DNA from 3 places in the Methylobacterium sp. ME121 genome. Region 1 is predicted to be linked to each of the others. Evidence: riboswitches for the same ligand, from Rfam matches in the RefSeq annotation. Region 1 holds a riboswitch; each other region holds the start of a gene.
What was found. A riboswitch is a leader RNA that binds a small molecule or an ion and turns the genes downstream of it on or off. The one in region 1 is predicted to bind cobalamin.
Positions count from the first base shown of each region.

Region 2: it holds a riboswitch for cobalamin, as region 1 does, so the genes downstream of both, ME121_RS06435 (TonB-dependent receptor plug domain-containing protein) here and ME121_RS20255 (TonB-dependent receptor) in region 1, are expected to answer to the same signal.
Region 3: it holds a riboswitch for cobalamin, as region 1 does, so the genes downstream of both, ME121_RS04205 (CbtB domain-containing protein) here and ME121_RS20255 (TonB-dependent receptor) in region 1, are expected to answer to the same signal.

Region 1 is NZ_BBUX01000036.1:7,979-17,863, reverse strand. Features, by position in the region: gene ME121_RS20285 (ATP12 family chaperone protein) at 1-736, opposite strand, end outside; gene ME121_RS20280 (HAD-IA family hydrolase) at 783-1,448, opposite strand; gene ME121_RS20275 (hypothetical protein) at 1,507-1,887, opposite strand; gene ME121_RS20270 (alpha/beta fold hydrolase) at 2,086-2,799, shown strand; gene ME121_RS20265 (RluA family pseudouridine synthase) at 2,766-4,181, opposite strand; gene ME121_RS20260 (NUDIX hydrolase) at 4,324-4,758, opposite strand; cobalamin riboswitch at 4,896-5,088, shown strand; gene ME121_RS20255 (TonB-dependent receptor) at 5,374-7,557, shown strand; gene ME121_RS20250 (peptidase) at 7,551-9,020, shown strand; gene ME121_RS20245 (TonB-dependent receptor) at 9,045-9,885, opposite strand, start outside.
Region 2 is NZ_BBUX01000005.1:114,343-124,227, reverse strand. Features, by position in the region: gene ME121_RS06470 (TonB-dependent siderophore receptor) at 1-2,161, opposite strand, end outside; gene nikR (nickel-responsive transcriptional regulator NikR) at 2,164-2,625, opposite strand; gene ME121_RS06460 (ATP-binding cassette domain-containing protein) at 2,625-3,416, opposite strand; gene ME121_RS06455 (nickel import ATP-binding protein NikD) at 3,413-4,195, opposite strand; gene nikC (nickel ABC transporter permease subunit NikC) at 4,192-5,019, opposite strand; gene nikB (nickel ABC transporter permease subunit NikB) at 5,040-5,984, opposite strand; gene nikA (nickel ABC transporter substrate-binding protein) at 5,996-7,570, opposite strand; cobalamin riboswitch at 7,863-8,071, shown strand; gene ME121_RS06435 (TonB-dependent receptor plug domain-containing protein) at 8,191-9,885, shown strand, end outside.
Region 3 is NZ_BBUX01000003.1:94,001-103,885, forward strand. Features, by position in the region: gene cobN (cobaltochelatase subunit CobN) at 1-2,288, opposite strand, end outside; gene cobW (cobalamin biosynthesis protein CobW) at 2,335-3,369, opposite strand; gene ME121_RS04195 (DUF1636 domain-containing protein) at 3,366-3,767, opposite strand; gene ME121_RS04200 (CbtA family protein) at 3,760-4,512, opposite strand; gene ME121_RS04205 (CbtB domain-containing protein) at 4,529-4,711, opposite strand; cobalamin riboswitch at 4,747-4,941, opposite strand; gene ME121_RS04210 (coagulation factor 5 8 type domain-containing protein) at 5,096-6,454, shown strand; gene ME121_RS04215 (S10 family peptidase) at 6,477-8,069, opposite strand; gene ME121_RS04220 (DNA polymerase III subunit chi) at 8,069-8,521, opposite strand; gene pyrG (CTP synthase) at 8,580-9,885, opposite strand, start outside.

The sequences.
Region 1 (9,885 bases):
CGAGGCGGGCCTCCGCCTCGGCGTCGCGCCCCCAGACGGCGGCCTGGTAGGTCTCGTCGACATGGGCCGCGGCCCAGGCCTCGGCCGGCGTCAGACGGCCCTTGAGAACCGCCAGGGCGATCAGCAGGGAGCCGGTCAGCGTCGTGAGCGTGTGCAGACCCGCCATCTGGAACGGGTCGGTCACCGCGTTCACCGCCTCGGAGAGGGCCCGGATCGTGTCGGCCGGCTGCGCGACGTGCATGACGCCCTCGCTCAGGATCACCCGCGCACCGAACGCGTCCCGCGCCCAGGCGAGGATGGGATCCCAGGCCTCCGCCTGGGCCGCCACGAGGCGCTCCGGGTCGCCAGCGCGGTAGGCCAGGAGATCGGTACCCGCGTAGGCGCAGAGATCGGCCGCGACCTCGGCCAGGCGGGGCGTCACACCGTCGATCGCCGTGTTGGCGAGCCGGGTCAGGGGCATCCGCGCCGGGTCGATCGCGGTGTCCTGGGCGCCCCATTCCGCCGCGACACGCTCGGCCAGGATCCGGCTGGGGAGTCTCAGCGGGTTGCGGGCCGGCGTGTTGGCCGGACGTCCGTCCAGGGTCAGCCGGTACCCGCCCTGGTCCTCGGCGAAGGCGGCCTCGTCGTAGAACCGCCGGGGCAGGGCCGGCTTGGCGTGGCCGCGGGCTGCCCGCACCGGATCGGGCTTCTCACCGTCGCTCGGCTGCCCGAGCCAGTCTGTCGTCTGATCGCTCATGGAGGCGAGATAGGCGCTTCCGGCCCCGCGCGCGAGCCTCTCGCGATCAGGCGCCCGTCGCGAGCCCCTCCAGAAGCAGCGCCTCCAGCGCCGCGGCGCTCGGAACCACCGTCACGGCCCCGGCCCCGTAGAGCGCGTCCGGAGGATGGTAGCCCCAGGCGACCCCGATCGCGGTGGCGCCGGCCGCCACGCCCATGGCGATGTCGAAGGTGGTGTCGCCGACCATCACGGTGGCCTCGGGCTCGCAGCCGGCCTCGCGGATCGCCTGCTGCAGCATGGTCGGATCCGGCTTCGACGGCGCGTCGTCGGCGCTCTGGGTGGTGGCGAACCAGCCCGCCCAGCCGTGATGCGCGATCAGCCGGTCGACACCGCGCCGCGACTTCCCGGTGGCGAGGCCGATCAGCACGTCGGAGCGCCCGCGCAGCCGGGTGAGCAGGTCGGCCATGCCGGGGAACAGGGGCTCCTCGTGCGCGGGGTCGAGCCGCAGGCGGTTGTAGGCCTGCTTGTAGCTCTCCGAGAGTTCCGCGACCGGGCCGTCCTCGCCGACCAGGCGCCGGAAGGCCTGCGGCAGCGACAGGCCGACCACCGACAGGGCCTCCCGCCGCCCCGGCGCCGGCAGACCGTTCTCCGCGAAAGCCACCTCCTGGGCCGCCACAATCAGGTGCTGGCTGTCGACGAGGGTGCCGTCGACGTCGAAGACGACGAGCCTCATCGCGGCCGGCGCGCCGAGAGCCGCCCCGACGGCGCGGGTGGGTAGATCCTGGTCTCCGTCACGGCTTCCGGCCCGGCTGTGCCGGCGCGGCCGCGGCGGGCTGCCCGCCGGGGACGCGGGTCCGCTCGTAGCCGAGCCGGCAGCGGATCAGGAAGCGCCGGCGCTTGCCGCCGCGCAACCCGCGCTGGTGCGAGGCGCGGTTGCAGGCCGCGTAGGAGCGCCGCCGGCGCTCCGCGCGGGCATTGTTGGCCGTCCGCGGGGCGGCCTGCGCGGGCGCCGCGCCCGGTGCGGGCGAGGCGGCCGGATGCGGGGCCGCCGTCTCGGGCGGGTGAGTGCCGTTCGCCGCCGGCGCCGCCTTGGTCGTCTCGCCCGGTGCGGCATGCGCGATCGGCCCGGTGAGGCACAGGGCGGCGAGGCAGGCCAGCATCGCGAGCTTCATGTGTCAGGGTCTCGAACCGCCGGGAAAACGCCCCGCGGCGGATCGGCGGGGCGCGGGGCAGCATATGAGGCGGCGCGGCCGGTTGCCAAGGCATGCGTCACGCGGGACGCCCGGATCGCGCCCCAATTTCACAAACATGCCGCGGCGCGGCAGGGCGCGCGGGACGGTTATTGCGGTGACGAAAAAGGTGATCCGGTGATGAACCTCGTCCTGCTGCCCGGCTTCATGACCGATACCGACCTCTGGTCGGACATCGTCGCGCGTCTCGCCGAGGTCGGCCCGATCGCGCACGGCGACCTCGCGCGGGACGCCGCCATCGCCGACATGGCGCGCCGCGTCGCCGCGGAGGCGCCCGCGCGCTTCGGGCTCGTTGGCTTCTCCATGGGCGGCTACGTCGCCCGGGCGGTCGCCCGGCTCGTGCCGGACCGGGTGGAGGCGCTCGTCCTCGTCGCCACCTCGTCGCGCGCCGACACGCTCGCCCAGGCGCGCCGGAAGGCCGCCGCCGTCGCCCATATCCGCCAGCAGGGCTACCGGGGCCTCAGCCGCGCGGCGATCCTCCAGTCGGTGCACCCGGACCGGGCCGGCGACGGCGCGCTCCTGACACGGATCCGGCAGATGGGCGACCGGCTCGGCGGGGAGGTCTTCCTGCGCCAGGCCGGGCAGGCGCGGGACTCCGACCGCGACCGCCTCGGCGCGATCGGATGCCCGACCCTGGTCGTGGCGGCGGCCCAGGACGCCCTGCGGAGCCTCGACGAGGCGCGGGAGCTCCGGGACGGCATCCCGGGCGCGACCCTGACGGTGATCGACGGGTCGGGCCACATGCTGCCGCTCGAAGCCCCCGACGCCCTGGCGGACGCGATCGTGCCCTGGCTGCGGGCTCAGGCCTCCGGGGCCTCGACGATCGGGTCGTAACGGGCGGCGTCGAAGCCCAGGAGGTTCCAGCTCTGGGCCATGTGGGGCGGGAGCGGCGCGCTCACGTCGACCGGCTTGCCGGTGCGCGGATGCGGGATGACGATCCGCCGGGCGAGCAGGTGGAGGCGGTTCTGGATTCCGCCCGGCAGCTCCCAGTTCTCCACCGAGAAGTATTTCGGGTCGCCCACGATCGGGTGGCCGATATGGGCCGCGTGGGCGCGCAGCTGGTGCGTGCGGCCGGTGACCGGCTTGAACGACAGCCAGGACAGCTTCTGGGCGGCCTGATCGACCATCGCGTAGTAGGTCAGCGCGTGGCTCGCACCCTCGTCGCCGTGCTTGGCGACCCGCATCCGCGCGTCGGCGTCCGTGGGTTCCTCCTTGGCGAGGTAGGTCGAGACGCGCCCCTGCCGCACCCGGGGAACGCCCGCGGTGAGCGCCCAGTAGATCTTCCGCGCCGCCCGGGACCGGAAGCTCTTGGCCAGCGTCGCGGCGGCGAGTCGGGTCTTGGCGATGATCAGGCAGCCGGCCGTATCCTTGTCCAGCCGGTGGACGAGGCGCGGCTTCTGGCCGTCCGGACCCGTGAGGGCGGCGAGCAGGCCGTCCACGTGGCGGACCGTCCCCGAACCGCCCTGGACCGCGAGGCCGAAGGGCTTGTTGAGGATCATCATGTCGGCGTCCTCGTAGAGGATCAGCGACCGGATGAACGCCGCGTCGTCCTGCTCGCGGGCGGCGCTGCGCGGCCGCTCGGTAGGCTGGTCCAGGCGCAGCGGCGGCACGCGCACGCTCATGCCCGGCTCCAGCCGGTCGTTCGGCTTGGCGCGCTTGCCGTCGACCCGCAATTCGCCCTTGCGCACGATGGTCTGCACGCGGGTGAAGGGCAGGAGCGGGAAGCGGGCGGTGAGGAAGCGGTCGATCCGCATCCCGGCCTCGTCCGGCTCGACCGTCAGGGTCTGCACGCCGGAGGCGAGGGTCGCGGAGGCGGCGGCGCGCTGCTCGCGCCGGGTCGGACCGGGCGCGGGGGCGGCGGCAAGGGCGGGGGAGGGGGCCGCCGAGCGCCTGGCCGGAGGCCGGCTGCCGGGCTTGGCCGCGGCGGCGTCCCGCGGTGCGTCGTCGCGCGGTGCGGCGGCGTCGCGGCGCGGCTTCGGGGGCCGGGCCGGCGCGGAGACCGCAGCGCCCTGCGATCCCCAAGGATCGCGGGTGCCGGCATCCTCGCCGCGGTTGCGGGCCGCGCGCTCGGCGGCGTCGCGGGCGCTGGTGCGCGGGCCCGTGCGGGCGCGGCCGTCGGCCTGGGCCTTGCCGCCCCTGAACTTGCCCGCATCGAACTTGCCGGCCTGGGGCTTGCGCCCCTTCGGCCCGCCGCTTCTGGGAGGTCGTGTCGTCATGCTTCCGCCGGCACCCGTCTTCGCGTCGGACGGAGCGTCCAAGCGCATGGGCCGCGGCGTCGCGGACGTCCGGACCGATGGGATTGCCCGGCTGTAGCATCGCCCGCGCCGAGCGGCAAAGGCGGTGGGCCGGCTCGGTCCGTCAGGGCTCCGCGTCCCACGCGTCGCGGAGCCGGGCCTTCAGGCCTGCGGGGAAGAGATCCGGACCGCCCGGGACGTCGAGCCCGTCCAGATCGCACCACCGGGCCACGCAGGCGGTGCCGGAATCCTCGTGGAAGACGAAGCGCTCCGGCCCGTCGAACAGCCCCGGCGGCAGGGCGACGGGGAACAGGAACAGCACCTCGTGCCCGACCTGCCCCTCGTGCGTGAAGATGTTCTCCATGACGCGGGGGCCGCCGAGCACCGAGACGGTGACGCCGAGTTCCTCCCGGAACTCCCGGATCAGGGCGTCCTCGACCCGCTCGCCGAAGGCGACGCTGCCGCCGAGGGGCCGGACGCCTTTCAGGCGCCCGTCATCCGCGCGGACCTCCGCCACGAGCAGGCTGTTGCCGCGCCGGGGCAGGCCCAGCGCCTTCACGCGAATCTCCGCAGGGGGCCGCCAGACCGTCATCCCGCACCGGCTAGCCCGTCGTCGGCGAGGCCGCAACGGCTCGGTGCCCCGCGCGCCGATCCACGGCAACAACCGGACACGCGGTTGACGCCCGGGCCCGCTACGGCCAAGCTGTGCTCGACGGTTCCCCTCGGGGATCAAAAGGGAACGCGGTGAGGGGTTCGCCCCGAAGCCGCGGCTGCCCCCGCAACTGTGAGCGGCGAGCCCTTCACCACCACGTCACTGGGTCACCCCGGGAAGACGGTGCGAGGGCGGCGACCCGCGAGCCAGGAGACCTGCCGTCAGCCGTGGTCACACGCGAAACGCGCCGGGCGGGGTGTCCTGGCGGGTGTCGAGGCGCCGCCAGTCCCGAGGGGAGGCGGTCGCCGAGGCCTCGTTCGCGGTGACGTGCCACAGCAAGCGCGCCCGCGACGCCGTTTCCCATGCCCGTCTCCGCCGCCTCGAGACCCTCGAGCCCTGTCCCGGGACGCCGTCGCGCGCCCGCACAGGCTGAGCCATCCGGACGGCCGACGCGTTGTAATGTTATTACAATGCGTGTACGACGCGGGGGCCGGCGCGCGCCGTGCACGGACCGCTTCTCCCATGTCATTCTCGACCTATCGCTCCCGCCTCGGCGGGCGGGCCCCGCTCTGCGGCGTTCTCCTCGCGCTCCTCGCCGGCCCGACCGCCGCCCAGGAGGCGGTCACCCTGGATGAGCTGTCCGTCGCGGGCGCGGGCGGCGACCCGAGCCGCCTCCCGCCGAACGGCCTCAACCTGCGCACGCCCGACCGGACCGCGAGTCGCCTCGGCCTGACGCCGCTGGAGACGCCGGCCAGCCTCGACATCGTGTCGGGCGAGACCGCGCGGCTCCGCGGACAGGATACGATCGCCGAGGCCGTGACCCAGGACGCGACCGGCATCACCACCATCGCGGCGCCCGGCAACGGCAACGGCGCGTTCACGTCCCGCGGCTTCGCCGGGCCGAACTCGATCCAGCAGCTCTACGACGGCACGCGCTTCTACGTCGGCGCCAACACCGTGACCTTCCCGTTCGACACGTGGAACGTCGAGCGGATCGAGGTGCTGCGCGGGCCGTCCTCGGTGCTCTACGGCGACGGCGCCATCGGCGGCGTCATCAACGTGGTTCCGAAGAAGCCGGTCTTCGTGCCGGTCAACGCCGCCCGCGCGGTCATCGGCACCGACGGGGTCGCGCGCCTCGCCCTCGATTCCGGCGGCCCGCTGGGCCAGGCGGAGTACGGCGACACCTTCGCGTACCGCCTCAACGTCAGCGGCAACCGCGCCGACGGCTGGATCCGGCCGGAGGGCGATTTCCGCAACCTCGCGGTCTCCGCCGCCCTGCTGTTCCGGCCGAGCGCCGACCTCGCGTTCACGCTGAGCCACGATCTCGGCTACCAGGAGCCCGCCCGCTACTGGGGCACGCCGCTCGTCGCGGGACGGATCCCGGACCTCATACGGTTCAACAACTACAACGTCCGCGACGCGAAGATCACCTGGGCCGACAACTGGACCCAGCTCAAGACCGAGTGGTCCCCCTCGGCCGACATCACGATCCGCAACACCGCTTACCGGCTCACCAGCCGGCGCCACTGGCTCGACGTCGAGCAGTACAGCTACAACCGCGGCACCGGGCTCGTGGACCGGGGCGACTACCTGGAGATCTACCACAGCCAGGAGCAGGTCGGAGACCGCCTCGACGCGACGTTCCGCGGGAGCCTGTTCGGGCTGCCGAACCAGTTCGTGGCCGGGTTCGACGTGAACCACATCGATTTCCGCCACACCAACAACTTCTACTTCGACCAGACCACCAGCGTGCCGCTCACCGGCTACGATCCGGGCCTGTTCCCGCAGAACGGGCGGGCCCGTCCGGCCTACGCCACGCAGACGAGCCAGGCCTCGGTCTTCGCCGAGGACCGGCTGATCCTGTCGGACAAGCTCTCGTTCCTCACCGGCGTGCGCCTCGACGTGCCGACGCTCAATCGGGAAGACCTGCAGACGGGATCGCGGTTCGAGAGGACCTACCGGGCGCTCGGCTACCGGTTCGGCCTCGTCTACAACCCGACGCCGGACAGCGCGCTCTACGCCCAGTACAGCTTCGCCACCGACCCGGTGAACAGCCTGATCACGCTGTCGCAGTCGCTGGCCGGCTTCAAGCTCGCGACCGGCGATCAGGTCGAGATCGGCGCCAAGGGTCTGGCCTTCGACGGCGCCCTGGAATGGACCGTCGCGGGCTACCGGATCGTCAAGGACAACCTGATCTCGGCGATCCCCGGACAGCCGACGCTCTCGACGCAGGTCGGGAGCCAGTCCTCGCAGGGTTTCGAGCTGGCGCTCGGCTGGCGCTTCGCGCCGGGCTGGCGCCTCGACGGCAACCTCGCGCTCCTGCACGCGCAGTACGACCGGTTCGACCAGACGGTGAACGGCGCCACGGTCTCGTATGCCGGCAACCAGCCGATCGACGTGCCGGAGCGCGTGGCCAACCTCTGGCTGACCTGGGACGTCACCCGCGACTGGACCGCGCGGGTCGGGCTGCAGAACGTCGGGCAGGTCTACAGCGACTTCGGCAACACGGCGCGGCGCCCGGCCTACAACCTCGTCAACGCGGTCCTGGACCATCAGGTGACGGCGGATTCGCGCCTGTCCGTGCGGGTCTACAACCTGTTCGACAAGGTCTACGCGATCTCGGGCAACGCGGTGAACGGGGTCGGCACCAACTGGCTGCTCGGGCGCCCGCGCTCGGTCGAGGTCGCCTACACGGTGACGTGGTGAGCCGGCCGCGGCGGTTCGGCAAGGCGGGACGGCGCTGGCTGCTCCTGTTCCACCGCTGGGCCGGGATCGTCGCGGGCCTGTTCTTCGCCCTGTGGATCGGATCCGGGCTGGTGATGCTCTACGTGCCGTTCCCGGCACTCACCGAGGCCGAGCGGCTGTCACGGCTCGCCCCGATCGCCTGGGATCAGGTCACGGTCGCGCCCGAGGCGGCGCTGCGGGCCGGCGGGCTCGGCGGCGCGCCGGCCGCCTTCGCGTTGGAGATGCGGGGCGGCGAGGCGGTCTACCGGATCGCCGACCGCGACGGCGCCCGGGCCACGGTCTCGGCGCGGACCGGTGCGCGGCTCGGCCCGGTGACGCCCGAAGACGCGCTGCGTCTCGCGACCGAGGGGATCCCGGACGGGGCTCCGGATGCTCGGGTCGCGCCGGTCGAGCGCGACCAGTGGACCGTCACGGCCCGGTACGACCCGCTCCGCCCCTTCCTGAAGGTCGCCCTCGGGGACCCGGCAGGGACCGAGCTCTACGTCTCGCAGGTCACCGGCGCGATCGCCCTCGACACGACCCGGTCCGAGCGGGCGTGGAACTGGGTCGGCGCCGTGGTGCACTGGATCTATCTCACGCCGCTGCGCGCCCGGCCCGAGCTGTGGCGGACGGTCCTGCTGTGGCTGTCGGGCTTCGCCACCCTGGGCGCGCTGAGCGGGCTGGCGATCGGGATCTGGCGCCTGCGACTCCGGCGGCGCTACGCGGGCGGGGCGGTCACGCCCTATCGCGGGCTCGCCCGCTTCCACCACCTGTTCGGCCTCGCGGGCGGGATCGGGCTCAGCACCTTCATCCTCAGCGGCTGGATCTCGATGAACCCGAACCGCTGGTTCTCGTCGACCGCGGCGCCCGCCGCCATCCGCGCCGCCTACGCCGGACAGCCGCCGGCCCTCGGCCTCGCCGCCGAGGCCCTGAGCGGCTTCGCCGGGCCCGGGACTCGGGCGCTGCGCTTCGTTGCCATCGGCGGCTTGTGGTGGATCGTCGCCGACGGCCCGGCCGGCGTCCCGGCGCGCCGCGCGGATGACGGCGCCGCCCTCGACGCGGCCGCGATCGCGCGGGCCGCCGGCCCGGCGCTGCCCGGCGGCTTGCGGGCGGTCGCGGGCCTGAGCGCCTACGATCTCTACTGGTACCCGCACGGGTCCGATCCGCGCCCGCTGCCGGTGCTGCGCCTGCGGTTCGGCGACCCGGACGCCACCTGGCTGCACGTCGATCCCCGGGACGGGACCATCCTCCAGCGCCTGGACCGCTCGGGCCGGATCAACCGCTGGCTGTTCGACGCCGCGCACCGCCTCGACCTGCCCGGGCTCACCGGCAGCCGCCCGCTCCACGACGCGGCGCAGTGGCTCCTGAACCTCCTGGCAGCCGGCATCGCCCTGACGGGGCTCGTCGCGGGCTGGCGCAGGCTGCGCCGGACCCTCTCGGCATAGGACCTTCGATGACCGACGCGGCGCTCAGAACCGCGCCGTCAGGAACAGGCGCACGTTCCGTCCCGGCAGCAGGATCTCGTCCTTCTTGAACGAGGTCGAGTTGCGGATGTCGTCGTTCAGCAGGTTGCGGCCCTGGACGCCGAGGGTGATCGCGCTCGCCCCGTAGACCGCGGGATCGACGGCCTTGGTGTAGCTCAGCTCGGCGCGCAGGTCGTCGTAGCCGGGGGTCGGCGTCTCGTACACGGCCGTGGCGTCGTGGCTGAAGGCGTGGAGCAGGTTCACCCGCGCGAACCACCCGTCGGCCCGCAGGTAGACGCCGCCGCCGAGCCGGTAGGGCGGGATGCGCGGCACGTTGGTGCCGTTGTCGAACTGGGCGCGGACGAAGTCGAACTGCGCCTCGACGCCGGCGAAGCCGTTGCCCACCGGCACGAGGTCGTACTGGCCGATGATCTCGGCGCCGTAGAAGGTCGCGTTCTGCTGCTGGTAGACGATCTGCCGGTTGTCGGTGCCGGTGCCGCAGGACGCGAAGTCGTCGTCGCAGGTCAGCCCTGTGTAGTTGCGGTAGATGAAGCCGGTGTAGCGGGTGAAGTAGCCGGTGGCGTCGAGGCGGAACGGCCCCTCGGCCCGCCGGATGCTGGCCTCGATGGTCCGGGCGCGCTCCTTCTTGAGGTTCGGGTTGCCGATCTCGAAGGTCGCGGTGGCGTCGTGCGGGCCCTGCGAGAACAGCTCGTAGCCCGTGGGCCCGCGCTCGACGTAGGAGCCGGTGAGGCTCGCCACGAAGCCGTAGGGCAGGTCCTGCAGGGCGCCGATGCTGGCGCTCTTCGGGGCGAAGCGCCGGGTCCGCGCGTACTGGAACGGCTCCTGC
Region 2 (9,885 bases), on a different contig from region 1:
GGAACACGTTCAGCGAGCTCTCGTAGTAGACCGTGTTGAAGATGTTCTCGACGTTGAGACCGAACCGCATATTCTCGTAGCGGTAGTAGGCCAGCGCGTCGGCCGCGATGTAGGCCGGCAGGACGAAACCGGATCCCGCCGCATCGCCCGGACGCTCGCCGACGCCGCGCACGCCGCCCCCGATGCCGAACCCCTTCCAGTCCCCACCCTGCACCTCGTATACGGCGAGTAGGCTGCCCGAGTGGCGCGGCACGTTGATGAGTGGCGCCCCCACCGGCAGCACGTTGTCCTTGGTCACCACCGCGTCGGCGTAGACATAGCCGGCCAGGATCTTCAGCTCCGGCGAGAGCTGCCCCTGCGCCGTCAGCTCGAAGCCCTGGCTGCGCACGGCCCCTGCCGCGAGCGAGAAGCCGCTGTTGTTCGGGTCCGGCGTCAGGACGTTCTGCCGATCCACCCGGAAGGTCGCCGCAGTCAGCAGCAGGTTGCCGCCGAACAGCTCGGCCTTGGCGCCGATCTCGTAGCCCTGTCCCGTCTCCGGCTTCAGCGGCTTGCCCGGCGACACGGCCGCGGCGTCGGGGCCGATATTGGGCCGGAAGCTCGTCCCGACGTTGGTGTAGAGCGATAGCCAGGGGACCGGCTGGTAAATGAGGCCCGCTCGCGGGGAGGCCGCGACCCGCGATTGGTCCGCCTGGCTGCGCGGGATGCGCTCCCGGAAGGAGTCCTCGAAGATGTCGAGCCGCGTGGCCACGAGCGCCCTCCACTCCGGGCTGAGCACGATCTGATCCTGGGCGTAGAGGGCGGTGTTAGTGACCCGCTCCAGGTTGTTGCGCGGGATGGTCAGCGGCGGCAGCGCCTGCCCGTAGACGGGCGCGTAGATGTCGAGGGCGTAGGGGTTCGTGCGGAAGTTCGAGCGCAGGTACAGGGTTCGGCTATCGGTACTCTCGCGCTCGAAACCGAGCAGGAGCGTATGACCGATCCCGCCCGTGTCGAAGCGCCCGATCAGGTCCGCCTGCCCGACCGCGACGTCCCAGCGATAGTCGCGCACGTTTCGGTCGCGGGCCACCGTCCGGTTGTCGGAGGCGATAGAGCGGATCTCAGCGGACTCACCGTCCAGCGTTCCGGTGGCGAAATGCGTCGCCAGACGCAACTGCCAGTCGTCGTTGAAGCGGTGGTCGATGCGCGCCTGGAGGATGTTCTGGCTCTGGTAGGTGCTCTGTCCCGGCTCCCCGAGGAAGCGCGAGATCGGCAGGAAGCCGAGCTGCTTGTTGATGGCGATCACGCCCCGGTCGAAGATGATCCGGTTCCGCTGGATGTCGGCCTCGACGGTGATGCGCGTGTCCGGCGTGATCTGCCAGCTCACCACCGGAGCGACGAGCAGTCGGTCGCTGTCGGCGAAGTCGCGGAAGCTTCCTGCGCCCTGGGCCGCGAAGTTGAAGCGGTAGAGGACGGTGCCGTCCTCGTTGAGCGGACCACCCGCGTCGACCGTCCCGCGGGTCAGGCCGAACGAGTCGACCTGATTGCCGAACTCGACGAAGCGCTGTGCGGTCGGCTGCTTGGTGATGATGTTGACGAGCCCGCCCGGATCGCTGCGTCCGAACAGGCCGGCGCCAGGGCCCTTCAGAACCTCGATACGCTCGATGTTCTGCGCGTCGGGCGGGGGCGGCGTGCCGCGGTTAAGGGGGAAGCCGTTCTGGTAGATCTCCGAGGTTGTGACGCCGCGGATGGCGTAGCTGAAGATGCTCAGGCCGCCGAAGTTGTTCTGCTGCGCCACGCCCGGCAGGTAATTGAAAACCCGGTCGACCCGGGTGGCGGCGAGGTCGGTGATGGCCTCGCGCGGCGCGACTGTGACCACCTGGGGGACATCCAGCTGCGGTGTATCGGTCTTGGTGCTGCTGACCGCCCGCCCAGCTCCGTAGCCCGGCGTGGGGCCGATAAGGCCGATGGTGCCGGAGGCGGTCGTCGTGCTGGACGGGGCGCCGGTCCCAACCGACTCGACCGACAACTCCTCCAGCGCGACGCTTTCCTGCGCCCGCGCCTCGTTAGATGGGGCGCCTGCCGCGAGCGCGGCCGCGAGGGCGAGACCGGTGCCGTTTCGGGCGCGATGTGACGAGCGGGTCACCCTTCGACGGACAGGGGCAGGGGTCGGATGGAGCACGGGCATCGTCACGTCCGGATATGCTCGTGGGGGTGGGGCATGAGCCCGTGCGGATGGTCAACGACCTCGATCCGCGCCGGGATGATCGACAGGCTGTCGTGGCGCACGCCACGCTGTGTCGCGATTGCGTCGACGAAGGCGTGGATCTCCCTGACACGTCCGCGCAGGACGAGGGTGTGCAGCGCCGCCTCGTGGTCCAGTGGCACCTGCACCTGCGTGATGACGAGATCATGCCTTGCCCGCTGTTCCTCCGCGAGGCGCTGCCCGAGGTCGCGCACGCCGGCTTCCGCCACGAAGGTGAATGTCGCCACGCAGGCGTGGTCGGGGTCGCGCTCCCGGCGCGCCTCCGCGAGCCCTCGGCGCAGCAGGTCCCGCATCGCCTCCGAACGGCCTGCATAGCAGCGGACCTCGGCGATCCGGTCGACCGCTTCGACGAGTTCGTGGTCCAGGGTGACGGTGATCCGCTGCATCAGTTTGCGCCCGCTGGGAGGGCCGGGAGGACGGCGTCGACGATCTCGCGTGCGGCCGGATGCTCAAGCTCAAGCCTCGGTCGGCACGGCGATGCGTCGACGATCCGCCCGGCGTCGAGAACGATGACCCGATCTGCGAACCGACGCGCCAGACGGATGTCATGCGTGACGAGCAGGAAGGCGGTTCCCTGTTCACGCCGCAGGACGGTTAGGCGGTCGAGGATCTCGATCTGTAGCGGCGCGTCCAGGTTCGAGACCGCCTCGTCGAGCACGACGAGCGCAGGCCTAGTCGCCAGCCCCCGGGCGAGACCGACACGCTGCACCTGGCCGCCGGAGAGCTGGCTCGGGAGCCACGCGATCACGGATGGGTCGAGCCCGACTAAAGACAGCAGCGCATGAACCCGGGCTCGCCTCGCCGCCGCCGAGAGGCCGGTGAGATGCCGCAACGGCTCCGCAATCGTCCGGCCTACTTTGTGTCGTGGGTTCACCGCCGAGAGCGGGTCCTGGAGAACCATCTGAACCGCCGACCTGAAAGCTCGTCGTCCAGCGTCGTCGAGCCCGGCTAGACCCAATCCGCGGAACCGCACGACACCGGCAGAGGGTCGTTCCAGGCCGAGGAGGAGGCGGGCGAGCGTGCTCTTGCCGGAACCGCTGCGTCCGATCAGGGCGACGCACTCGCCGTCCTCGATGGCAAAGTCGACATCTGCGAGGACGGGTCGAGGCGTGCCGGGGCGCCAGCCAGTGCCGGCGTAGACTTTGCCGAGCCCATGGGCGGACAGGAGGGCCGTCATAGCGCGGCCTCATGGAGGGCTTGATGGGCCGCGAGAAGCGCCCGCGTCTCCGGTCGGTCCGGCCGTGCGAAGACTGATGCCGTGTCGTCCGTCTCGACGATCCGTCCGTCCGCCATCACCGCCATGCGATCAGCGAGGCGGGCGACGACGCCCAGATCGTGCGTGACGATCAGGAGGCCGAGGCCTCGGTCGCGCACGAGGGCTGCCAGCAGGTCGAGGATACGAGCCTGGGCGACGAGGTCGAGATCCGTTGTCGGCTCGTCGGCAACCAGGAAGGGAGCCCTCGCGAGCAAGGCTAGCGCGATCATAGCGCGCTGGAGCATGCCGCCGGACATCTGGAACGGGTAGAGGTCCGGCACCCGCGGATCGTCGCCGAGCCCGACGGCCTCCAACGCCTCGCGCATCGCCGCCCGGCTCTCGGTGCGCTGAAGTCCCACGGCCGCGCCGGTTTCACTCGCATGGTCACCTATCGTGCGCAGCGGGTTGAAGGCCGAGCGGGGAGCCTGGAGCACGGTGGCGACCGTCCTGCCGCGGAGCTCAGCTGGCGCCACCGCCGTGCCGTCGAGGTGGACGCGACCGGCGACGCGCCGGGTCCCCGGCGGAAGCGTGTCGAGGAGCGCCGCGCAGGCCAGCGACTTGCCCGAGCCACTCGTGCCGACGAGGGCCAACACCTCGCCCGTGCGCATCTCGAACGATGCGTCCGCGACCAGCGGCACAGCCTCGGCTCCGCGCCGGGTCTCGACGCACAGGTTCTCGGCCCGGAGCACGCGCGGGCTCATAGGCCCCGCTCCGCAACCAACGTCGGATCGAGGCGGTCGCGCAGCGCGTCGCCGAGCTGGTTGAACGCGAGGACGGCGACAGCGATCGCGAGCCCCGGCCAGACGACCAGCAGGGGCCGTGTCCAGAAGAAGGTTCGGGCCTCGTTGATCATCACACCCCATTCTGGGGTCGGAGGCTGCACGCCGAGGCCGAGGAAAGACAGGCCGGCGACGTGGAGGGCCATGTGGCCGACGTCCAGGGTGGCGACCGCCGCGAGCGGCGGCAGGACCCCCGCCAGCACGTGCTCGATGAAGACCGCCACCGGCGACGCCCCCGCGATCCGGGCGGCAAGGACGTAGTCGCGCGTCTTGAGTTCGAGGACGAGACCTCGGACGATGCGGGCGTACCAAGCCCAGTGAGACAGCGCGATTGCCGCGATGACGTTGACGAGGCCGGTGCCGAACGCGCCGATCAGGAACAGCGCCAGCACGAAGGTCGGCACCGTCAGGAACACGTCGCACAGGCGCATGAGTAAGGCGTCGGTCCGACCTCCCAGCATCCCCGAGACGGCACCGACGCCGAGGCCCAGCGCCACTACAAGGGCCAGGGCGGCCGCGACGGTGCCGAGCGTCGTCTGCGCACCGGCGATCAGGCGGGACAGGATATCCCGTCCGAGATGGTCGGTGCCGAGGGGATGGAGGAGGCTCGACGATTCGAAGCGGGCGGTGAGGTTCACCGCCAAGGGGTCGTGCGGCGCGGCCAGCGATCCGAGGAGCGCCAGCACCAAGATCATGATGGCGAGCGCGCCGGGGACCGCGACCGATCCCAAGCCCGTGCGGGTCACCCGCCTGGATGCGGCCGGCCTCACGCCACCGCCTCCCCACCCAGACGCATGCGCGGATCGAGCCAGGCATAGGCGATGTCGACCGCGAGGTTGCAGAGGACGAACACCGCGGTCATGACCAGGGTGAAGCACTGGATGACCGGGTAGTCGCGGTTGTAGATCGCCGAGACCGCGTAGCGGCCGACGCCCGGCCACGAGAAGATCGTCTCGACCACGAGCGCGCCGCCCAGGAGTTCGCCGACATGCATGCCGGTGGCGGTCACGACCGGAACCAGGGCGTTCCGGAACACGTGTCGGCGTTGCACGGTTCGCTCGGGGAGCCCGCGCAGACGTGCGTAGAGGACGTGGCGCGTGCCCGCGACCTCCAGCATGCTCGCCCGCAGGAGGCGAGCGTTGACCGAGAGCGACATCAGGCAGATCGCCAGCGCCGGCATGACGAGATGCGCGAGTGTGCCTCGCCCCATCGGCGGCAGCCATCCCAGGGTGACCGAGAAGAGCGCGACGAGCAGGAAGGCGATCCAGAAGTTCGGCAGCGAGACGCCGAGCACGGCGATCCCACGCACGAGGCGATCCTGCCAGCCGCCGCGATGGGCGGCCGCCCAGGCGCCCAGCGGCAGGCTGACGGCAATGGTGACGGCGAGCGCGGTCCCGGCGAGTTCGAGGGTCGCGGGCAGGTAGCCGAGGAGCTCAGGCAGGACCGGCCGGCGCGTGACGTAGGAGAGGCCGAAATCCCCTTGCAGGGCGCGCCAAAGCCAATCGAGGTATTGGACGACGAATGGTCGGTCGAGGCCGAGCAGGATACGTGCGTCGGCGAGGGCGGCGTCGGTGGGAGGTATCTGCGACAGGCGCAGGTAGTCGAGGGCCGGGTCGCCCTGGCCAAGCCGCAGCATCACGAACACGAGGATCGACACGCCGAGTAGCATCGGCGGGATCAGTGCGAGGCGGGCGGCGATGAAGCGGAGCATCGGCGTGGCGGTCATCGGGCCGCCGGCCGCATGGCAGCGAAGGGGATCTCGTTGATCGTCGCGCCGAAGCCGACGTCCGTTATCGAGGTACGATGAACCTCTATGGCCACGGCGTGAGAGATCGGCAGGTAGATTGCGGCCTCGTGCAGGGTGGTCAGCAGCTTGGCATAGAGCCGTCGGCGCTCGGTCTCGTCGGTCGTGGCGAGCACTTCCGCGATGGTCGCGTCGATGCCCGGCTTCTCCGGCAGCCCGACCTGCGCCTGATAGTCTGCGTGTGACGGGGTGCGCATCGAACTGATGAAAGAGGCGGGATCGTAGGGCGGCCCCCAGGTCTCGCCGAAGATCAGGCCGAAGCGGCCATCCTTCTGGCGGGCCAGGATCGAACTCTCCTCCTCACCGATCAGCCGGACGTCGATGCCCACGCGGCTAAGATCGGACTGGAGAACCTCGGCAATCGCCCGCTGCTGAGCGTTTGTCCCGACGAAATCGATCTCGACGGCAAGGCGGCGTCCGTCCTTCTCACGCACGCCGTCACGCCCAAGCGTCCAGCCGGCGGCATCGAGCATGCGGGAGGCCGCGGCCCGGTCGAAGCCGTAGGGCTTCAGCCCGACGTCGGCGTACGGCACGCGCGGCGCAAACAGGAAGTCCGCGCGCGGCTCGATCCCGTCGAGTACCGTCCGGACCAGCGTGTCCTTGTCGACGGCGTGGTTGATGGCGAGGCGGACCGCCCGATCATCGGTCGGGAAGCGCGCGGAGTTCATCGCCAGCACCCGGGTCGCCAGCGGCGGCGAGACCGCTGCGGCAAAGTTCGGGGCCATGTCCCGAAGGCGGACGAAGGCTTCCGAAGGAATCTGGCCGGCCGCGCCATAGACGAAGTCGATCTCCCCCGTCTGCAGGGCGATGACGCGGGTGTTGGGATCGGGGATGACCTTGACGACGAGCCGGTCGAAGATGGGTCTCGGGCCCCAGTAACCCGGGGTGCTCTCGAACGTGTCGGAGACGCCGAGCTGAGTATCGACGAGCCGCCACGGCCCAGTGCCGACCGGCGCCCTGATGCCGACGGCCGTCGTACCGCCAGGGCCCATGGCGCTCGGAGACAGGAACCGGAAGGGCCGCGGCAGGGAAAGTTCGAGCAGCGTCGGGTAGTGCGGCGCCTTCAGGACGAGGCGGAACGCCAGAGGCCCGACAACTTCTGTGCGTTCGATCTGCTGGACGAGATCGAGCCACGCGTGCCGCGGACGGTTGGCCAGGATCGCGTCGAAGTTCGCCTTGACCGCTTTCGCGTCGAAGGGCGTGCCATCACTGAAGGTCACGCCGGGGCGCAGTACGAAATCGTAGGTCCGCCCGTCCTCAGAGATGGTCCACGAGGTCGCGAGCCAGGGCTCGACCGATCCATCACCGCGGTACTTCACCAAAGGCTCGTAGACGCTCGCCTGCGCGAACATCTGGTTGGGCGCGTAGAGGTGCGGGTTCAGCGGTCCGACATTCGAGGGCCACGAGTAGGTGAGTTGCCCGGCGGCTGTCTGGGGCGGTCCGAGGAAGCTCGCCGCCATCGCGGCGACGGCGAGGGTCGCCAACTTGGTCATGTATGGGTCGCGGTATGAGGATCGCCGCCGAACATCATACACCGCCCAAGCTTGACCGTGAACCCTTTCCAACAGGGTGTTCACCGCGACCGAGGATTGGACACCCTTCGCTAAGGTGTTCAGTACGTCCCACTTCTATCCTGTGGGAGCCCGGCGGACGTTCGTCGCTTGGCGAGGGTGTGAATTCAAAACGGATCGGCGGAAAGCCACACTGCTTAGACATCAACCGACGCCTCAAATGCCACACATCTGAACAACGTGCTTCCGTGCGTTGACGGATAGATGCACCGCAGCCTAGCTTGAGCAAGACGGTTCCCCTCGGGGATCAAAAGGGAACGCGGTGAGGTCAGGCCCGTGAGGGCTCGGCCGATACCGCGGCTGCCCCCGCAACTGTAAGCGGCGAGTCCTTCATCACCACGTCACTGGGCGGCCTCGTCCGGGAAGACGATGAGAGGGCGACGACCCGCGAGCCAGGAGACCTGCCGTCAGCCGTGGTCACACGCGGAGCTTGCCGGGCGGGGTGTCCTGGGAGGTGTCGCGGCGTCGTGGTTCCTTGGAGGACGCGACCGCCGAGGCCTCGTTCGCGGTGACGTGCCACAGCCGTCCCCCGAGGCCGTCCCGTGTCCAGTCCCGTTTCCTCCGCGCTCCGGCGCACGCTGGCGCTGTCCTGCGCCGCATCCGCGCTGCTCGTCTCCATTCCCGCCCGCTCGCAGCAGGTCGCCGCGCCCTTCGCCGATGCTCAGGGAGGCGCGCAGGCCGCGGTCTCACTGTCCGAGATCTCCGTGTCGGCTACCGGCGTGCTGACGCCGATTGCCAACACAGGATCGAGTGTCACTGTGCTCACCGACCGCCTGCTTCAGGAGCAGCAGCGCCGGACGGTGCCGGATGCTCTGCAGCAGGTGCCGGGCCTCAACGTCGTGCAGACCGGCGGCGCCGGCGGCCAGACCTCGGTCTTCATCCGGGGCACCAACTCGAACCACGTGAAGGTCCAGATCGACGGCATCGACGTCAACGACCCCTCGACCCCGAACCGCTCCTTCGACTTCAGCCAGTTGCAGACCTACGACCTCTCGCGGATCGAGGTGCTGCGCGGGCCGCAGAGTGGCCTCTACGGGGCCGACGCAATCGGCGGCGTCATCTCCGTCGTGACCAAGCGTGGCGAAGGGCCAGCTCGGGCAACGGCGACGGTCGAAGGCGGCTCGTTCGGCACCTTCAACCAGTTCGGCAACATTTCCGGCTCGGAGGGCATTTTCGACTACTCGGTCTCGGTCGGCCACATCCGGCAATCCGCCATCCAGGTCACCCCGTTTGAGCTACTGCCCCGCGGGGTGCCGTTGCGGACCGCCTTCACCGACATCAAGACGGTCTCGACCAAGCTCGGGGCGCAACTCACCGACGAGTTCCGCCTCAACTACGTGCTGCGCTTCTCAGACAGCGCCTATCTCGACCAGGCCGACGGCGGTTTCCCGTACGTGCCGCTGCCGTACCGGAACCTCAACGACCAGCAGCAACTGATCATGAGGGGCGAGGCCGAGTGGACCCCGGTGCCAGGCTTCCACAACGTCTTCGGGGCGAACTACTCGAAGTTCGACCGCCTGTTCGCCGGCCCGCTCGACCCGCTCGCGCCGCCGACGCCCACCACCTACCTCGGCGAGCGGACCCGGTTCGATTACCGCGGCGACTGGCAATTCTCTCCCGGCAACCTCGTCCTGTTCGGGGCACAGCGCGAGGACGAGCGCTTCGAGACGACCGGCATCGACCGATCCAACGGCAACACCGCCGGCTTCGCCGAGCTTCAGACGACACCCTTCGCGGGCGCCGCGCTGGTCGCCAACATCCGCCACGACGCGAACGACCAGTTCGGCGGCGCGACCACCTTTCGGGTGGCGCCGAGCTACATCGTGCCCGGCACCGGGACTCGCCTGAAGGGCAGCGTCGGCACCGGCTTCAAGCCGCCGACCCTGAGCCAGCTCTATCAGGACTACCCGGGCTTCCGATTCTTCGGGAACCCGAACCTGCGGCCGGAGGAAAGCTTCGGGTTCGACGGCGGCTTCGAGCAGCCGCTGTTCGACGGGTTCATGACCGTGGGCGCGACCTACTATCAGACCGACTTCAAGAACCTGATCCAGACGGCCTACTACCCGACCTTCTCCACCAACGTGAACGTCGGTCAGGCGACTGGCTACGGCACCGAGAGCTTCGTCGCCCTGCGCTTGAACGAGTTCTGGAGCGGGCGGCTCGACTGGACCACCACGGTGACGAAGGACGAGATCGCCCACCAGGAGCTGCTGCGCCGGCCACGCAATAAGGTCAGC
Region 3 (9,885 bases), on a different contig from region 1:
ACGGCGGCGGCGGCCTTCTCGCCGAGGAGCGCGGCGGCGCGGCTCGGGATGGCCCGCGGGTCGAGGGTCGCGAGGTTGCGCCCGGTCGGGAGCACGTCGGCCCGCCCGCGGGACGGCGAGCCGGAGGGGCCCGGACGGACGAACCGCCCGTCGAGGGCGGCGAGCAGGCCGGCGCGCTCGGAGTCCGCGCTCGCCGCGACGGGCTCCGCAGCCCCGTGCGGCGCGCGGGCGAAGACGTGCAGGCCGTCGCGGAACACGGTCTCGCCGAGATCGCAGAGATGCGCGTCGAGCCGCGTCAGCGCCTCGTCCATCGGCGTGTCCGCGCCGATCCCGGCACCGTCCAGCAGACCGGCCGCCCCGGCCTCCTCCAGGATGGCCCGGGCGATGAGGTGGGCGCGGCGGGGGTCGAGCACGCTGGCCGCCGAATACTCCTCCACCAGCTCGCGGAGCCGGGCCGCCTCGGGTGTCAGCGCGTGGACGGCGGTGTCGGGCGTCAGGTGCCCGAGCGCGACCCCGCCGAGACGGCGCTTGAGCGGCGCGGCCTCGCCCGGGTCGTCGACGATGAACGGGTAGATCACCGGCAGCCCGCCCACGCAGAGCGCCGGGAAGCAGTCGGGCGACAGGGCCACGGCCTTGCCCGGCAGCCACTCCGCGGTGCCGTGCGTGCCGAGCTGCACCAGGGCGTCGAAACCCTGCCGCAGACCGAGATGGAACGCCAGGTAGGCGTGGGTCGGTGCCCACTCGAGGTCGTGGTAGCCGGTCTTGCGATCGGGATCGCGGCCGCGGTCGGGCTGGAGGAAGACCGCGAGGTTGCCGTCCCGGACGATCCGGAAGCGGAAGGCGCCGTCGACGCAGGCCGGGTCCGCCTCGGCCTCGCCCCAGCTGGCGGTGACGGCGGCGCGGACGTCCTCGGTGAGCGAGCGCCACCACGCCGCGTAGGCCGCGAGCGGCACCCGGAACTGGGCCGCGCCCTCCGTGAGCGCCGCCATCAGCGCTCCCGCCTCCGGCAGCGCGCCCGCCGCGTAGCCGGCGGCCGCGAGGTCGGCGCTGATCGCGCGGGCGCTCGCGGGCGTGTCGAGGCCGACCGCGAACCCGGCCCGGCCGCCGCGGGCGGGATAGTCGGACAGGACCAGGGCGACGCGCCGCGCCGCGCGCGGCAGGGCGGCCAGCCGCAGCCATCCCGTGGCCCGGTCGGCGAGCGCGGCGATGCCGGCCTCGTAGGGCACGGCGCGGCGCTCGGCGAAGCCGGCGATCTCGGCGCTCTCCTCCTTGAACGAGATCGGGAAGCCCGAGAGCCGGCCGTCGAATTCCGGCAGCGCGACCTGCATGGCGAGATCGGCCGCGCCCAGGCCGCGGGCGGAGGCCGCCCAGGCCGCGCGCGGCGAGCCCACCGTGAAGGCCTGGAGGACCGGGCAGTCGGCGCCGTCGAGGACGAAGTCGGTCTCGTCCTCGCGGGCCGAGAAGGCGGTGGCGGCGATCACGAGGTCGGGCCTGCGCGCGCGCACGGCCGCGGCGACCGCGGCGGCGGCCTGCGGCTCCTTCAGGCTGGACACCGCCATCGGCAGCACGCCGATCCCGCGGGCCCGCAGGGCGGCGGCGAGGGCGGCGAACGGGCCGGTATCGCCGCCGAGCACGGCGGAGCGGTAGATCAGGAGGAGCGCGACGGGCTCGGCGGCGATCCGCGCACCGGCGAGCGGGACCGCGGTCCCGGCCGCGGCGAGGGCCGTCTCGAGGGGCAGGACCCCGCAGCCGGGGCACCACGGAAAGCCGCGCGGGAGCGGCTGCGGCGGCTCGACCCGGCCGTCGCCGCCGAGGCGGATCGCCAGGCTCCGCAGCATCCGCCGCAGGTTGTCGGGCCCGCCGCCGCGGAAATAGGCGTCGAGCTGCCCGGCGAGGTCGGGATCAGTGGAGAACGCCGCGAGGCGCGGATCCGGCCGGTCGTCGCCCGGCAGGACCGCCAGCACGACGCCGTGCGCCCGCGCGGCCTCGGCGCAACGCTCGATCCCGTAGCGCCAGTAGTCGAGCCCGCCCAGGCAGCGGATCACCACGACCTTGGCGCGCGCCACGACCCGCTCGACGTAGAGGTCGACCGAGAGCGGATGCCGCAGCTTGGCGAGCTTCGCGAGCCGAAGGCTCGGCAGACCGGGCTCCGCGGCGTGGGCCTGCCCGACCGAAGCGAGGTCGCTGTCGGTGAACGACAGCACCACGAGGTCGCCGGGCTCCTGCCCGAGATCCACGGCCGCCTCGCCCTCGTCGAGGGACACGGCATCGATGCGCACGAGATGCACCGCGGCGGCCCCTAGAGCGAGTCCGGGCGGGCGTGCGCGACCGACCTCATCCCGCGAGGGCCGCCGCGACGGCGTCCTTGTCGAAGCCCTTCAGGCCGATCACCACCAGCGTCCCGTCGCGGGCTTCCCCGGCCCGCCAGGGGCGGTCGAAATGATGGGTGACGCGCCGGCCGACACCCTGCACCACGAGGCGCATGGGCTTGCCCTCGACCTCGGCGAAGCCCTTGATGCGCAGGACGCCGGCGGCCTCGGCCGCCGCCTCGACCCGGGCCGCGAGATCCCCCGCGGTCACCGCCGGGCGGACCGGCAGCGCCACGGTCTCGAAATCGTCGTGGTCGTGGTCCTCGCCCTCGCCGTGATGCGAGGGGCGGGCGTCGAGATCGTCCTCGGCGGCCGCGCCGAGGCCGAGCAGCACCCGCGGGTCGATGGCGCCGTTCTCGGTCTCGACGACCTTCACGGCGCGGGGCAGGTGCCCCTCGACCTCGGCGCGGACCCGCGCCCGGGTCGCGGCGTCGATCAGGTCGGCCTTGTTGACCACCACGAGGTCGGCGCAGAGGAGCTGGTCCTCGAAAACCTCCTCCAGGGGATTGTCGTGGTCGACCGACTGGTCGGCGGCCCGCTGGGCCGCCAAGGCCTCCGGATCCTCTGCGAAGGCGCCCGAGGCCACCGCCGGGCCGTCGACCACGGCGACCACGCCGTCGACGGTCACCCGCGAGCGGATCGCCGGCCACTGGAACGCCTGGACGAGCGGCTTCGGCAGCGCGAGACCCGAGGTCTCGATCAGGATGTGCTCCGGCGGCTCGGCGCGGCCGAGCAGGGTCTCCAGCGCGGGAACGAAATCGTCCGCGACCGTGCAGCAGATGCAGCCGTTCGGCAGCTCGACGATGGCGTCCTCGGTGCAGCCCTCGACGCCGCAGGCCGCCAGGAACGACTTGTCGAAGCCGATGTCGCCGAACTCGTTCACCAGGATGGCGAGGCGGCGCCCCTTGGCGTTCTCGACCACGTGGCGGACGAGGGTCGTCTTGCCGGCCCCGAGGAAGCCGGTGACGATGGTGCAGGGGATCTTGTTCACGAGGGTCATTCCGCGGCCTCCAGGGTGCCGGCGGGGACCGGGCGGGGTTCTGGGAAAGGGGGGATGCGGGCGATCACGCCCTTGCGGAACGCCTCCGGACGCTCGCGCCAGGGCACGATGCCGTCCGGGGTCGCCGCGTAGGCCGCGAGCCCGCCGAGGATGATCTCGGCCGAGGCGGCCGGATCCATGTCGCCGTAGACGTAGGTCCAGCGGTCGGGCGCGGCGACCGCCACGGTGCAGGGCCGCTTGCAGACCGACAGGCACTCCACCGCCTCGACCCGCAGATCCGGCGTGCCGCCGCTCCGCGCCCGGAGCGCCTCCAGCAGGCGGGCCCCGGCGCGGGGGCCGTCCGGGTCGTCGTCCGAGCGGCGGCAGGTGGTGCAGACGTAGAGAATGGTCTCAGGCACGGGCCGCTCCCCGATCCGCGCCGCGGGCGAAGGCCTGCCACGCCCAGCCGAGTCCCAGCCCGATCAGGATCCAGAACACGAAGCTGATGGCCAGCGACCGCGCGGCGAACTGCGCGGCCAGCGCGGCCGGAAGCTCCGACGCGGCCTCCGGCGCCTGCGGTGCGCCGACCGCGTGCGGGGCGATGATCAGGACGAGCCCCCCGAGGATGGTGATCAGCGCGCGGCGGATCGTGATCAGGTAGAGCCCCATCCCGGTCGCCGCGGCGGTCATCACCCACCACGCCTGGCGTGTCGCGAGCGGGGCCGCCGCGCTGCCGGGCAGTTCCGGCGGCAGGCCGAGGCCCGGCGCGAGGGCGACGCTGGCGAAGCCCGCCACCGCGAAGGCGAGCCCGACCTGTGGCGTGGGTTCGCGGCCGCAGGCAAGCATCACCGCGCCGAGCAGCAGCGCGTAGCCGACGCCGCCGACGAGGGTCGCGAGCCCGGTGAAGGCCATCCGCGGCAGGCCGGGGCCGGGCTGCCATTCCGGCGCGGCGTCGGGCGCGGCGTGGTCGTGCCCGGCATGGGCCAGCACGATCGGGAGCGCCCTGATCGGGAGCGTCTCGGCGGCCTGACGCGGCGCCTCCTGCTGCTCGTAGCGCTCGGCCGCGACGATCAGCGGCGAGGTCAGCGTGAGTTCGAGGCCCGTCACGACGGCAGCCGCGAAGAAGCCGGCGGCGAGGGCCGCCGACAGGAGCCGGATGATCATCCCTGTTCCGGGGACGTCAGTGGCAGGGGAAGTTCTGGGTGTGTCGGAAATCGTGCGCCGCGTTGTGGAGCGCGATCGCCGGCGAGAAGCCCGCCATGAACAGCAGGCCGAGGCCCAGCACGGCCGCGAGCGCGACGGCGATCGGGCGCTCCGACGCGCGGGTGCCGGCGGCGACGGGGGCGAGGGTTTGGGTCGTCATCAGCAGTGTCTCCAGCCGCCCCACCGGCGGCATTGCGGGATCCTGTCGTGACGGCAGGTCTCCTGGCTCGCGGCTCGGCGCGCCCGCCGCCTTCCCGGATCGCTCCGGTGGCGCTTGGCGGGCGCTCGCCGCTCACAGTTGCGGGGGCAGCCGCGGAATCGGGGCCTCGGACCCCTCACCGCATTCCCTTTTCACCCCGTCGCCGGGGCACCGTCACCCGGTCGTTGTAGACGCATGACCGCCGGGACACAACGGAGCGACGCCGGATCGCGGCCGATTCCCGCGCCGCGCCGCGGCACGGACGGGCTTGACGGCCGCGCCCCGGAGCAGGCACCGCCGCACCCGACACCCGCCCGGCGCGGGCGGTAAGCTCCCGGAGACCCGATGGCCCTGACAGACGATCCGACCCCGGTCCTCGTCGATCTGGCGGCCGGCCGAGACCCGCGGATCGTATCGGACGCGGGTACGAGGTGGCTCGAAGTCGATCTCGGCGGCCGTTTCCCGATCCACTCCGTCGCCCTGCGACCGGGGGGAGGGGTGGTCCCTCCGGAACCCGGCGACGTCGCCGTGGCGGTCTCGCAGGACGGCGCGACGTGGATCGAGCCGGACCTCGCCGGCTGGAGCGCGACCCCGGACGCCCTCGTGGCCGCCATCGTCCCCGACGAGCGGGCCTGGGCGCGCGCGGTGCGGGTCGCCGCGCCGGAGCCGGCCCGGATCGTCCCCGTTGCCGTCCGCGCCGAAGAGGCCGCCGTCGACCTGATCGCCCTCCGGGCGATGCTCGGCCTCGACGTGACGCTCCTGAACGAGAAGTCCGGGGCCAACGTCTACGTCACCTACAATCTCCAATCGGCGCCCGACCGCGCGAGCCGCGCCCTCGTCGGTCTGTCGCTGTTCGAGAACGGCGCCTTCGGCAACTGCCTCGTCCAGTACATCATCGCGGTGTCGGTCGCGAAGGCGCTCAACCTGAAATACATCAAGGTCCCCAAGGTCGACCGCAGCAAGGTGATCTTCCTGACCGAGCGGCTGACCTGCGACGGCATCACCTTCATCCCGCCGGACGAACCGCTGCCGCCGGACGGCTACTTCCTGTCGGGTCTGTACTTCGACCCGACGCAGTTCGAGCGCGTGACCGCGCTGCGGGGACCGACGGATTCGCGCGCGATCGTGCAGAGCGTGATCCGGCCGCTGTTCAACGGCCTGCCCAGGACCTTCCCGGCCAAGCCCGACGACCAGCTCCTGATCCACATCCGCTCGGGCGACATCTTCAGCACCTGGGTCGATCCGCACTACCCGCAACCGCCCCTCGCATTCTACCGGATGGTCATCGACCGGCTGCTGGCCGAGGGCCGGATCCGCTCGGTCAAGCTCGTCTTCGAGAACAGGCTGAACCCGGTCATCGCCGAGGTGGAGGCCTACGCGGCGCGACGCGGCCTGCCGGTGGAGATCCAGAGCGAGTCGCTGATCTCCGACGTCGCGGCCCTGGTGAACGGCCGCTACCTCGTGTTCGGGCTGGGAACCTTCGGACCGGGGATCTGCCACCTCTCGGACCACGTCGAGCAGGTCTTCTATTTCGCGTCGAACTGGCCGCAGGGCTTCCAGTCGATCCCCACCATCGGGAAGGTGGTCGAGGTCCGCGATCTCGAGGGCCGCTACATGAAGGTCGGGGAGTGGCAGAACACCGACGCGCAGCGCCGGACGATGGTCGATTACCCGGCCGAAGCCCTCGCCTTCGACGACGCGTGAATGGCCAGGCGGGCGGGGAGCGTCACGGCGCGGTCCTGAGATGCTCGGCGGGGGCGCCGGCCGGACGGGTCGGGCCGGCGTCGCGCACCTTCAGGGCGTCCGTGTACATCCGCTCGACGTCCGCCCTGAACGCGGCGCGCGAGTCCGGGCGCGTGTAGAACATGTGCCCGCCCGGATAGACCGCGAGGCTCAGGCGTCCGGCCGCGTAGGCGGGGACCTGCGCGAGCAGGAGCTTCGAGGCGAAGTAGGGCGTCACCAGGTCGGTGTAGCCGTGCGCCACGAGGACGCGCAGGTGCCCGTCGAGCGCGAGGTCGCCCTTGAGGTTCGACAGGACCTCCGGGGCCTGCCGGCCCGAGCCCCAGCTCCAGCCGCGATTGACCGCGTTGTTCAGGAGCTCGTAGCGCATGTTGGTCACCGGCCACTTCAGCGCGCGCGCGTAGAGGTCGAGCATCGCGCTGGTCAGCGGCGCCTGGAGGGCCGTGAGCTGGGGGTCCTCGAAGCTCGACTGGGCGGCGTCCGGGTTCGGGTCCCAGCCGGTGATGCCGGTGTCGTAGGCGCTGGTCACGCGGCCCTCGGCGCGGTCGATCTCGCGCTGGACGCTGCGGGTCGAGAGGCGCGCCGCCTGCGCGCGCACCAGGGCGGGGTCGAGGCCGACCAGGGGCGCGACCTTCTCGGTCATCCGGGCGACGGCCGCCGCATCGCTCGGCCCCTTCAGCAGATCGCTCAGGTACGGACCGGTGGCGTACGCCTCCGCGTCGCCGAGAAGGGTGGGCGTCGGCACCGTGCCGGCCCGCTCCAGGGCGCCGGCCGCCAGCGAGGGCAGCTTCAGCACGTAGCCCCAGGGGTTGGCCCGCGGCGTCTCCAGCCACGCGAAATCGAGCACCGGCGAGAGCAGCACCATGCCGGAGAGGCCGACGCCGATCTCCTCCTGGAGCTTCTCGGCGATCAGCGGGCCGCGGAATCCGCCGTAGCTCTCGCCGACGAAGAATTTCGGGCTCGCCATCCGGTCGTTGACGCGCAGGTAGCGGGCGATGGTCGCCGCCAGGGTCGAGGCGTCCGAATCGATCGACCAGTAGGCCTTGCCGTTCCCGTCCGCGGCCCGGCTGTAGCCGGTGCCCACGGGGTCGATGAAGACGAGGTCGGTGAAGCCCAGCCACGTCCCGTCGTTGGGCGTCAGCGTCACCGGCTGCGACGGGCTGATGCTGTCGCCGCCGACCGGCAGCCGCCAGGGCCCGATCGCCCCGATGTTGAGATAGGCCGACGCGGCGCCCGGGCCGCCGTTGACCGCGAAGGTGACGGGCCGCTCGCGGCCGGCCTGCGGCGCCATCGTGTAGGCGACGTAGGCGATCTCGGCCTGGAGCTTTCCCGCCTCGTCGACGAGGGGCAGGCTGCCGGCCGTGGCGGTGAAGTCGAGGGTCCGGCCGTCCGGCAGCGTGACGCTCTGCCTCGTCGTCGAATCGGGCGGGAGGCGGCGCCCCTCCGGGCCGCGCGGCGCCGGCTTGCTCTCCGCGGGATGCGGATGCGGCGCGTCCTGGGCCAGGGTGCCGGCGGGTGCGGCGACAGCCAGGGTGAGGGCGAGCGCGGCGCGCGCGAGACGTCCGTGGAGGGGCACCATCAAGCCTTCTTGTTCCAGCGTCCGGTATCGTCCTGCTGCCAGTAGGCCACCGCGTGGCCGGCGTCCTTGGCCTGTTTCCACTGCTCGCGGGCGCGCAGGAGGGCGTCCTGATCGGTCCCGTCGAACAGGATGCAGATCCGCTCGTACTGCCCGGCGTCGGGCGGCAGGTCGGCGCCCTCCACGAGGAAGCGGATCGAGGCCGTGTTGGGATTCACGTCCCGGAGCGTGAGCACCACCGGCTGACTCGCGGCGTCGGGCTCGCGGTCGGTGCCGTGCGGCAGGAAGCTCTCGTCGGAATAGGTCCAGAGGTGGTCGTCGAGCGCCTGCAGCCGTTCCTCGCTGGCCGCCTGGATCGCGGCCTGCCAGCCGCGGTCCAGCGAGCGCTCGACGAGGTTCGGCAGCACCTTCTCCAGGGGCTGCCGCTGCATGTGGTAGAAGAGGATCTCGGTCACGGCACCGAGGATATAGGGCCGCGGGGCGCCGCGCGAGCAGCGGCGCGCCGCCGCGGCCTCAGACCAGGCGGCTCTGCTCGATCGCGGCGCCGACGAACCCCTTGAACAGCGGGTGCGGCTCGAACGGGCGCGACTTCAGCTCCGGGTGGAACTGCACGCCGATGAACCACGGGTGCCCGACATGCTCCACGGTCTCGGGCAGCAGGCCGTCGGGCGAGACGCCGGAGAAGCGCAGGCCCTTGGCCTCCAGCCGCTCGCGATAGGCCATGTTGACCTCGTAGCGGTGGCGGTGCCGCTCCGAGATCTGCTCGGACCCGTAGATCTGGGCGATCTTCGACTCGGGGTCGAGCTTCGCCTCGTAGGCGCCGAGCCGCATCGTGCCGCCGAGGTCGCCGGCCGCGGCGCGCCGCTCCAGCTCGTTGCCGCGCAGCCACTCGGTGAGCAGGCCGACCACCGGCTCGGCGGTCTCGCCGAACTCCGTCGAATTCGCCTCCGGCATCCCGGCCAGCGAGCGGGCGGCCTCGATCACCGCCATCTGCATGCCGAAGCAGATGCCGAGGTAGGGGATGCGCTTCTCGCGGGCGTAGCGGGCCGCGCGGATCTTGCCCTCGGCCCCGCGCTGGCCGAAGCCGCCCGGGACCAGGATCCCGTTGAGACCCTCGAGGAAGGGCGCCGGATCCTCGCGCTCGAACACCTCGGCCTCGATCCACTCGAGGTTGACCTTCACCCGGTGGCTGATGCCGCCGTGGGTCAGCGCCTCGGTCAGCGACTTGTAGGCGTCCTTCAGCCCCGTGTACTTACCCACGATGGCGATCGAGACCTCGCCCTCGGGATTGCGCACGCGCTCCGCGATGGTCTGCCAGCGGCCGAGATCCGGCTCCTCGCCGTGCTCTAGGCCGAAATGGCCGAGCACCTCGCGGTCCAGGCCGGCGGTCCGGTAGGAGAGCGGCACCTCGTAGATCGAGGCCACGTCGAGCGCCTCGATCACCGCGGTCTGGCGGACGTTGCAGAACAGCGCGAGCTTGCGCCGCTCGTCCATCGGGATCGGCCGGTCGCAGCGGCAGAGCAGGATGTCGGGCTGAATGCCGATCGAGCGCAACTCCTTCACGGAGTGCTGCGTCGGCTTGGTCTTCAGCTCGCCGGCGGACGGGATGTAGGGCAGCAGCGTCAGGTGGACGTAGCAGCAGGTGCCCCGCGGCAGTTCCTGGCCGAGCTGCCGGATCGCCTCGAAGAACGGCAGGCCCTCGATGTCGCCGACCGTGCCGCCGATCTCCACCAGCACGAAGTCGAAGCTGTCGTTGCCGTCGAGGACGAAGTCCTTGATCGCGTTGGTGACGTGCGGGATCACCTGAATCGTGGCGCCG